2 regions of the Kitasatospora sp. NPDC004614 genome follow, and region 2 is predicted to be linked to the other one. Evidence: riboswitches for the same ligand, from Rfam matches in the RefSeq annotation. Region 2 holds a riboswitch; the other holds the start of a gene.
What was found. Region 2 has a riboswitch for cobalamin ahead of ACFYST_RS24855 (ribonucleoside-diphosphate reductase subunit alpha). Riboswitches for the same ligand answer to the same signal wherever they lie in the genome.
Positions count from the first base shown of each region.

Region 1 (3,491 bases), on a different contig from region 2:
CTCGTCGACCGGTACGGCCCGCTCGCCATCGGCGCCGCCGCCGGACTCACCCTGCTCGCGGCCGGCACGCTCGCCGCCGTCGCCCCCGCGGACTCCGCCCCACTGCTCGCCCTCGCGCTCGTTCTGCTCGGCCTCGGCTGGAACTTCGGCCTGGTCTCCGGCACCGCGATCCTCACCGACGCCGTCCCGCTCGCCACCCGCGCCAAGACCCAGGGCAGCATCGACGTCGCCATCGCCATCTCCGGCGCCACCGGCGGCCTCGCCTCCGGCACCGTCGTCGACCTGGCCGGCTACCCCGTCCTCGCCTTCGGCGGCGGCCTGCTCGCCCTGCTGATCCTCCCTGCCCTCGCCACCGCCGCCACCCGGGCCAAGCGATGACCGACCACCAGACGCCCCAACTCACCGTCGACGGACGCGGATTGCTCTGCGTCACCCTGCTGCTGCGCCTGCGCGCCGCCATCACCGACGCCCCCGCCGGCACCATCGTCCACGTCCACGCCACCGACCCCGCCGCCCCCCTCGACCTCCCCGCCTGGTGCCACCTCACCGGCCACCACTACCTCGGCCCCGTCTCCGCCGAGACCTACGCCCTCCGCCTGACCGCCACCCCCACCCCCACCCGCCCCGACGCCCCATGGCACCGCCCGGCGGACTGACGCCCCTCCGGGCGGACGCCGGGCGGTCCCGCCGCTGCCGAGCCCTGCGCGCCGCGCCCGACCCTGCGCCGACGCCCCGTGGCGCCCCCCCCGGCGGACTGATGCCTTTGCGGTGGAGCGCCTCGCGGTCGTGTTGCTGCCGGGTTCGTTGGTGCCGCGCCTGGTGGACTGACGTCACTCCACGCGGAGCGCCCTGCGGTCGCGTCGCTGCCGAGCCGTTCGCGCTGCGCCCGGCAGCCGATCCGCCCCCCGGCCCGTGCCGACGTCCCGTGGCACCGCCCGGCGGACGTACACCCCTCCGGGCGGGCGCAGGGCAGAGCGCCTCGCGTGACCTCCCCGCCGGTCACGGCTACTTCGTTCCCGTCGCCGTCGAGGCCTTCGCGCCTGTCCATCGACCCGACCCCACCCGCCCCGACGCCTGCCCCGACGCCTGCGCCCCCACCCACCCCGACGCCTGCCCCGACGCCTGCGCCCCCACCCACCCCGACGCCTGCGCCGACGCCTGCCCCGACGCCTGCGCCCCCACCCACCCCGACGCCTGCGCCGACGCCCGCGCCGACGCCCGTGACATCGCCCGGCGGACCCGGTCCCGTCGCCGTCGAGGCCTTCGCGCTGCGCCGGCCGCCGGTCCGACCCTCACCCGCCCGACGCGTCGTGGCTGCCCGGCGAACCGACCCCCTCGGGGGCGTGACCTTCCCACCGGTCGCCCCCGTCCCGCCGCCGCCCCGCCGTCGAAGTCGGCCCCGACGCCCCGCGGGCCGACAGCTCCCAGGCCTCCCGGCCGGAGGGCGGACTGAGCACCTCGGATGGGGATATAGGCTGGTCGGGCAGCGGTTCGCCCCCGTCCGAGCCAGGGCTGGAGCGTCGCAAGAGGGAACCTGGTGCGAGTCCAGGACTGCCTCGCAGCGGTGAGCGGGAACGACCGCCGTCACATGCACTGGGCCCGACCGGTCCGGGAAGCGACGGCCAGTAGACAGGCCCTCCTGGGGAGATGCCCGCGAGTCCGAAGACCTGCCGCCGCCCGCGGTGCCCACCGGCGCCGCGGATCGTCCAGCCGTGACTCGCGAAGGAGAGTTGACGTGGCAGATCAGACCGTCGCACCTGTGGTGTCCGCCGCAAAGCCCGCACAGGCGTCCGAGGTGACGCTCGCGCACATCATGAGTGAGCACGACACCAACCTCTACGGCACCATCCACGGCGGCGTGGTGATGAAGCTCATCGACGACGCCGCCGGCGCGGCCGCCGCCCGGCACGCCGAAGGCCCGGCGGTCACCGCCGCCGTGGACAGCATGGCGTTCCTGGCCCCGGTCCGGGCCGGTGACCTGCTCACCGCGCACGCGGAGCTGGAGCGGGCGGGGCGTACCTCGATGACCGTCCACGTCACCGTCACGGCCGAGCGCTGGAACGCCACGGGGCCGGTCACCCGGGTCGCCACCGGTCGGCTCACGTTCGTCGCCATCGACGCCGACAGCCACCCGCGTCCCGTCCCGGCTCTGCTGGAACCCGCGGCTGCCTGACGCGGCGCCACCGTCCGTGAGCCCGGAATGCCGTCCCACCTGGCGTTCCGGGCTCATGGTTGTCGCCGCCGCAAGGTGATCACCCTCACGTAGGGACAAACCGCACCATTGCGGACGGCGCGTGATCGACATGTTCCGTTCAAGCTCCGATTACCCCACCATGGCAGCGTGTGCCCGCCTACGCGCGTAGCGCACCGCACCACACCCCATGGTTCCTGTGGTCCTAGGAGATTGACAGATGATCAGAACGTGGAAGGCCGCCCGCCCGCTGGCCCTCGCCGCCGCCGCACTGGTGGTCGCCGCCGGCGCGAGCGCCGTCCCGCAGCACGCCACCGCGGCCACCCCCAAGAACGCCGCCGCGGCCGCCACCGGCACCCCGAAGCGGGTGCTGTTCGACAACACCAAGGCGGAGACCGCGGGCAACGCGGACTGGATCATCTCCACCAGCCAGCCCGACCCGCTGGCGCAGAACGCCAACCCGACCAGCGAGACCAGCTGGACCGGCGCCATCTCGGCCTGGGGCGTGGCGCTGCAGAAGACCGGCAACTACAGCCTGAAGACGCTGCCCGCCGGCAACACCATCACCTACGGCACCGGCGGCGCGCTCGACCTCGCCAACTTCGACGAGTTCGTGATCCCCGAGCCCAACATCCGCCTCAGCGCGGCCGAGAAGACCGCCGTGATGACGTTCGTGCAGAACGGCGGCGGCCTGTTCCTGATCTCGGACCACACCCAGAGCGACCGCAACAACGACGGCTGGGACTCCCCGGCCATCATCAACGACCTGCTGACCAGCAACGGCGTCAACAACAACGACCCGTTCGGCTTCTCCGTCGACCTCCTGAACATCACCACCGACAACCCGCGGGCGATCTCCTCCGCCACCGACCCGGTGATCAACGGGCCGTTCGGGACCGTCACCGGCTCGATCATCCGCAACGGCACCACCTTCACCCTGAAGCCCGCCGACAACCCGAACGTCAAGGGCCTGGTCTACCGCACCGGTTACAGCGGCAACACCGGTGCGGCGTTCGTCACTTCGACGTTCGGCAAGGGCCGGGTGGCGATCTGGGGCGACTCCTCGCCGATCGACGACGGCACCGGCCAGCCCGGCAACACCCTCTACAACGGGTGGAACGACCCGGCCGGCACCGACGCCGCGCTCGCCCTCAACGCCACCGACTGGCTCGCCCAGGGCGGCGGCTCCGGCGGCAACACCGGCTCGGTCTCGCTGACCAACCCGGGCGCCCGCACCGCCACCGTCGGCACCGCGACCAGCCTCCAGCTGTCCGCCACCGACACCGCCGGCGGCACGCTG
Region 1 is NZ_JBIALR010000001.1:1,189,699-1,193,189, forward strand. Features, by position in the region: gene ACFYST_RS05220 (MFS transporter) at 1-378, shown strand, start outside; gene ACFYST_RS05225 (sulfurtransferase TusA family protein) at 375-656, shown strand; cobalamin riboswitch at 1,525-1,669, shown strand; gene ACFYST_RS05230 (acyl-CoA thioesterase) at 1,736-2,173, shown strand; gene ACFYST_RS05235 (putative Ig domain-containing protein) at 2,412-3,491, shown strand, end outside.
Region 1: another riboswitch for cobalamin. It lies ahead of ACFYST_RS05230 (acyl-CoA thioesterase); the one in region 2 lies ahead of ACFYST_RS24855 (ribonucleoside-diphosphate reductase subunit alpha).

Region 2 (3,491 bases):
TCCACGCTCTCGTCGGTGGACTCCAGCAGGCGCTGCGCGAACAGCACCCGCTGGCCGGTCAGCCAGCGGTGCGGAGTGGTGCCGGTCTCCTGCTGGAAGCGCCGGGCGAAGGTGCGCGGGGACATGTGGGCGTGCCGGGCGAGGTCGTCCACGCTGGTCTCCCGGTCGAGGCGGTGGCGCATCCACTCCAGCGTCCCGGCCAGTGACTCGCCGTCGCCCTCGGGCAGCGGGCGGGTGACGAACTGCGCCTGCCCGCCGTCGCGGTGCGGGGCGACCACCATCCGGCGGGCGATCTCCCGGGCCACCTCGGCGCCCTGCACCTTGCGCACCAGGTGCAGGCAGGCGTCGATGCCGGCGGCGGTGCCGGCCGAGGTGATCACCGGGTCGTCGTCCACGTACAGCACGTCGGGTTCGACGGTGGTCAGCGGGAAGCGCTCGGCCAGCACGTCGGCGTACCGCCAGTGGGTGGTGCTGCGGCGGCCGTCGAGCAGGCCGGCGGCGCCGAGCAGGAAGCTGCCGGAGCAGATCGACAGCGTATGGGCGCCGCGCGCGTGGGCGGCCCGCAGGGCCTCGCAGAGCGCCTCGGGGTAGTGGTCGCGGATGCCGGTGGCGGTGGCGATCACCAGGTCCGCCTCGGCGAGCCGCTCCGGGCCGTACGGCACGTGGACGTCGAAGCCGGCGTGGGTGCGCATCGGGCCGGGCCGGTCGCCGACCAGGCCGAACTCGTACACCGGCAGGCCGGTGTCGCTGCGGTCCAGGCCGAACACCTCGCAGGCCACGCCCAGTTCGAAGGGGTGGATCTCCTCCAGCACGATCACCGCGACGTTCCTCAGCATCCGTCCAGCATGGCAGTGGCAGGATTTCGTGGCAATGCTGCGTTCCTGCCACTCGTGACGGGGTGCCGCGGCGCGGAGAGTGGGGCCATGACCTCCGCGCTCGCCCTGCTGGGCCTCATCGGCAGCTTCGGACTCCTCGGCGTTCTGGTCGGCCGCGACCTGAACCGCAACGGCCGCCCGGGCCGGCCCGAACGGCACCGCCCGACCGGCTACCCCTTCGACCCGGACCTGGCCGACCCGCGCCGGACGCGGTCCGGCACACTGTCCGGATGCACTCCCCGATCGTCCGCCGCGCCCTCGACCACGACCTCGCCGGAGCCGGGGAGGTCAGCATCGAAGCCTTCGTCGGCGACGGCCACACCGACCCCGCGTCCGGCTACGTCGAACTGCTGAGGGACACCGCACGCCGCAACCGGGAGGCCGAGCTGCTGGTCGCCGTCGACGGCGACGGGACGGTCCTCGGCTGCGTGACGTTCGCCGCAGGCGGCACCCCCTGGGCGGACGTCGCGCTCCCGGACGAGGGCGAGATCCGGATGCTGGCGGTCGGCGCGGCCGCCCGCGGGCGCGGCGTCGGACGGGCGCTGGTCCGCGCGGCGATGGACCGCAGCCGGGAACTCGGACTGGCCGGGATGGCGTTCTCCACCCGGCCGGAGATGACCGCGGCGCACCGGATCTACGATGCTCTGGGCTTCCTCCGCACCCCCGGACGGGACTGGGAGGCGGCCCCGGGCGTGGACCTGATGGTCTACACGATGCGGTTCTGAGGCGGTTCTGCGGCGGTTCTGCGGCCGTTCCGAGGCGGCTCCGGCGCGGTTTCCGTTGTCTACGCGCGGCACCTCCAACGCGACACGCGCTACTACATCTGGTGCCGCCAGCTCCAGCCGCCACAACATGTATGCTCGACCTCGCTGTCGAAGCAGGGGAACCCGGTGCGAATCCGGGACTGCCCCGCAACGGTGAGCGGGCTGTAGCAACGCCCGCGCAGTCCGAGGACCTGACCGACGGTGTGCGACACGGCATCCCCGCAGACGCCATGCAGCACTGTTTTGCCGTCCGGCCTCGCGGGCGGGCCGGGGGTGGGTCTTTCGCGCGCCGATCGAGCGTTTTCGGCGTGCCGTCCTCCCCTGCCGCACGCGCGCCACCGGACACCTTGAGCCACGTCCGCCGCCGCCACAGGAGAGAGTGCGCCTTGACCGTCGCCGCCTCAGTCACCCTGCCGTCCCAGGCTTCCGCCGACGCCTTCACCGACCCCGGTGCGGCACTGCTTCGGCTGCTCACCGACCGCAGCACCGACCTCCCCCAGGTGGACCCCGGCCACGTCGCCGCCGCCGCGCTGCGCGGCCGCCACGCCGGCTCGGACTTCGCCGAGCTGCGCGGGCTGGCCGTGGAGGCCGCCGCGTCGATGATCGCCGAGGACCCGCAGTACTCGAAGCTGGCCGCCCGCCTGCTGGCGATGGAGATCGCCGACGAGGCCGCCACCCAGGGCGTCACCTCGTTCTCCGCCTCGATCGCCGTCGGCCACGCCGAGGGCCTGATCGGCGACGCGACCGCCGAGTTCGTCGCCGCCCACACCGCGCTGTTCGACTCGCTGATCGACGCCGCCGGCGACGACCGCTTCGAGTACTTCGGCCTGCGCACCGTGCAGTCCCGCTACCTGCTGCGCCACCCGATCACCCGCAAGGTGGTCGAGACCCCGCAGCACTTCCTGCTGCGCGTGGCGGCGGGCCTGGCGGTCGGCAACTCCGAGCAGTCGGTGCTGGAGGTGGCCGAGCTCTACAAGCTGATGAGCCGCCTGGAGTACCTGACCAGCTCCCCGACGCTGTTCAACTCCGGCACCCGGCACCCGCAGATGTCCTCCTGCTACCTGCTGGACTCGCCGCTGGACAACCTGGACTCGATCTACAACCGCTACGCGCAGATCGCCCGGCTGTCCAAGCACGCCGGCGGCATCGGCCTGTCCTACTCCCGGATCCGCTCCCGCGGCTCGCTGATCCGCGGCACCAACGGCAAGTCGAACGGCATCGTCCCGTTCCTGCGCACCCTGGACTCCTCCGTGGCGGCGGTCAACCAGGGCGGACGGCGCAAGGGCGCGGCCTGCGTGTACCTGGAGACCTGGCACGCCGACATCGAGGAGTTCCTGGAGCTCCGCGACAACACCGGCGAAGAGGCCCGCCGCACCCACAACCTGAACCTGGCGCACTGGATCCCGGACGAGTTCATGCGCCGCGTGAACGCCAACGAGGACTGGTCGCTGTTCTCCCCGGCGGACGTCCCCGAGCTGGTCGACCTGTGGGGCGCCGACTTCGACGAGGCCTACCGCAAGGCCGAGCTGGCCGGCAAGGCCGTCCGCACCATCCCGGCGCAGACCCTGTACGCCCGGATGATGCGCACCCTGGCGCAGACCGGCAACGGCTGGATGACCTTCAAGGACGCCTCCAACCGCGCCGCCAACCAGACCGCGCTGCCGGGCCGCACGGTGCACTCCTCGAACCTGTGCACCGAGATCCTGGAGGTCACCGACGACTCCGAGACCGCAGTCTGCAACCTGGGCTCGGTCAACCTGGGCGCGCACGTCGCCCCAGGCGCCTCGGCGGACGACCTGATCAACGCGATGGACTGGGACCGCCTGGACGCCACCGTGCGCACCGCGGTCAC
Region 2 is NZ_JBIALR010000013.1:102,690-106,180, forward strand. Features, by position in the region: gene ACFYST_RS24845 (helix-turn-helix domain-containing protein) at 1-836, opposite strand, end outside; gene ACFYST_RS24850 (GNAT family N-acetyltransferase) at 1,106-1,600, shown strand; cobalamin riboswitch at 1,721-1,853, shown strand; gene ACFYST_RS24855 (ribonucleoside-diphosphate reductase subunit alpha) at 2,026-3,491, shown strand, end outside.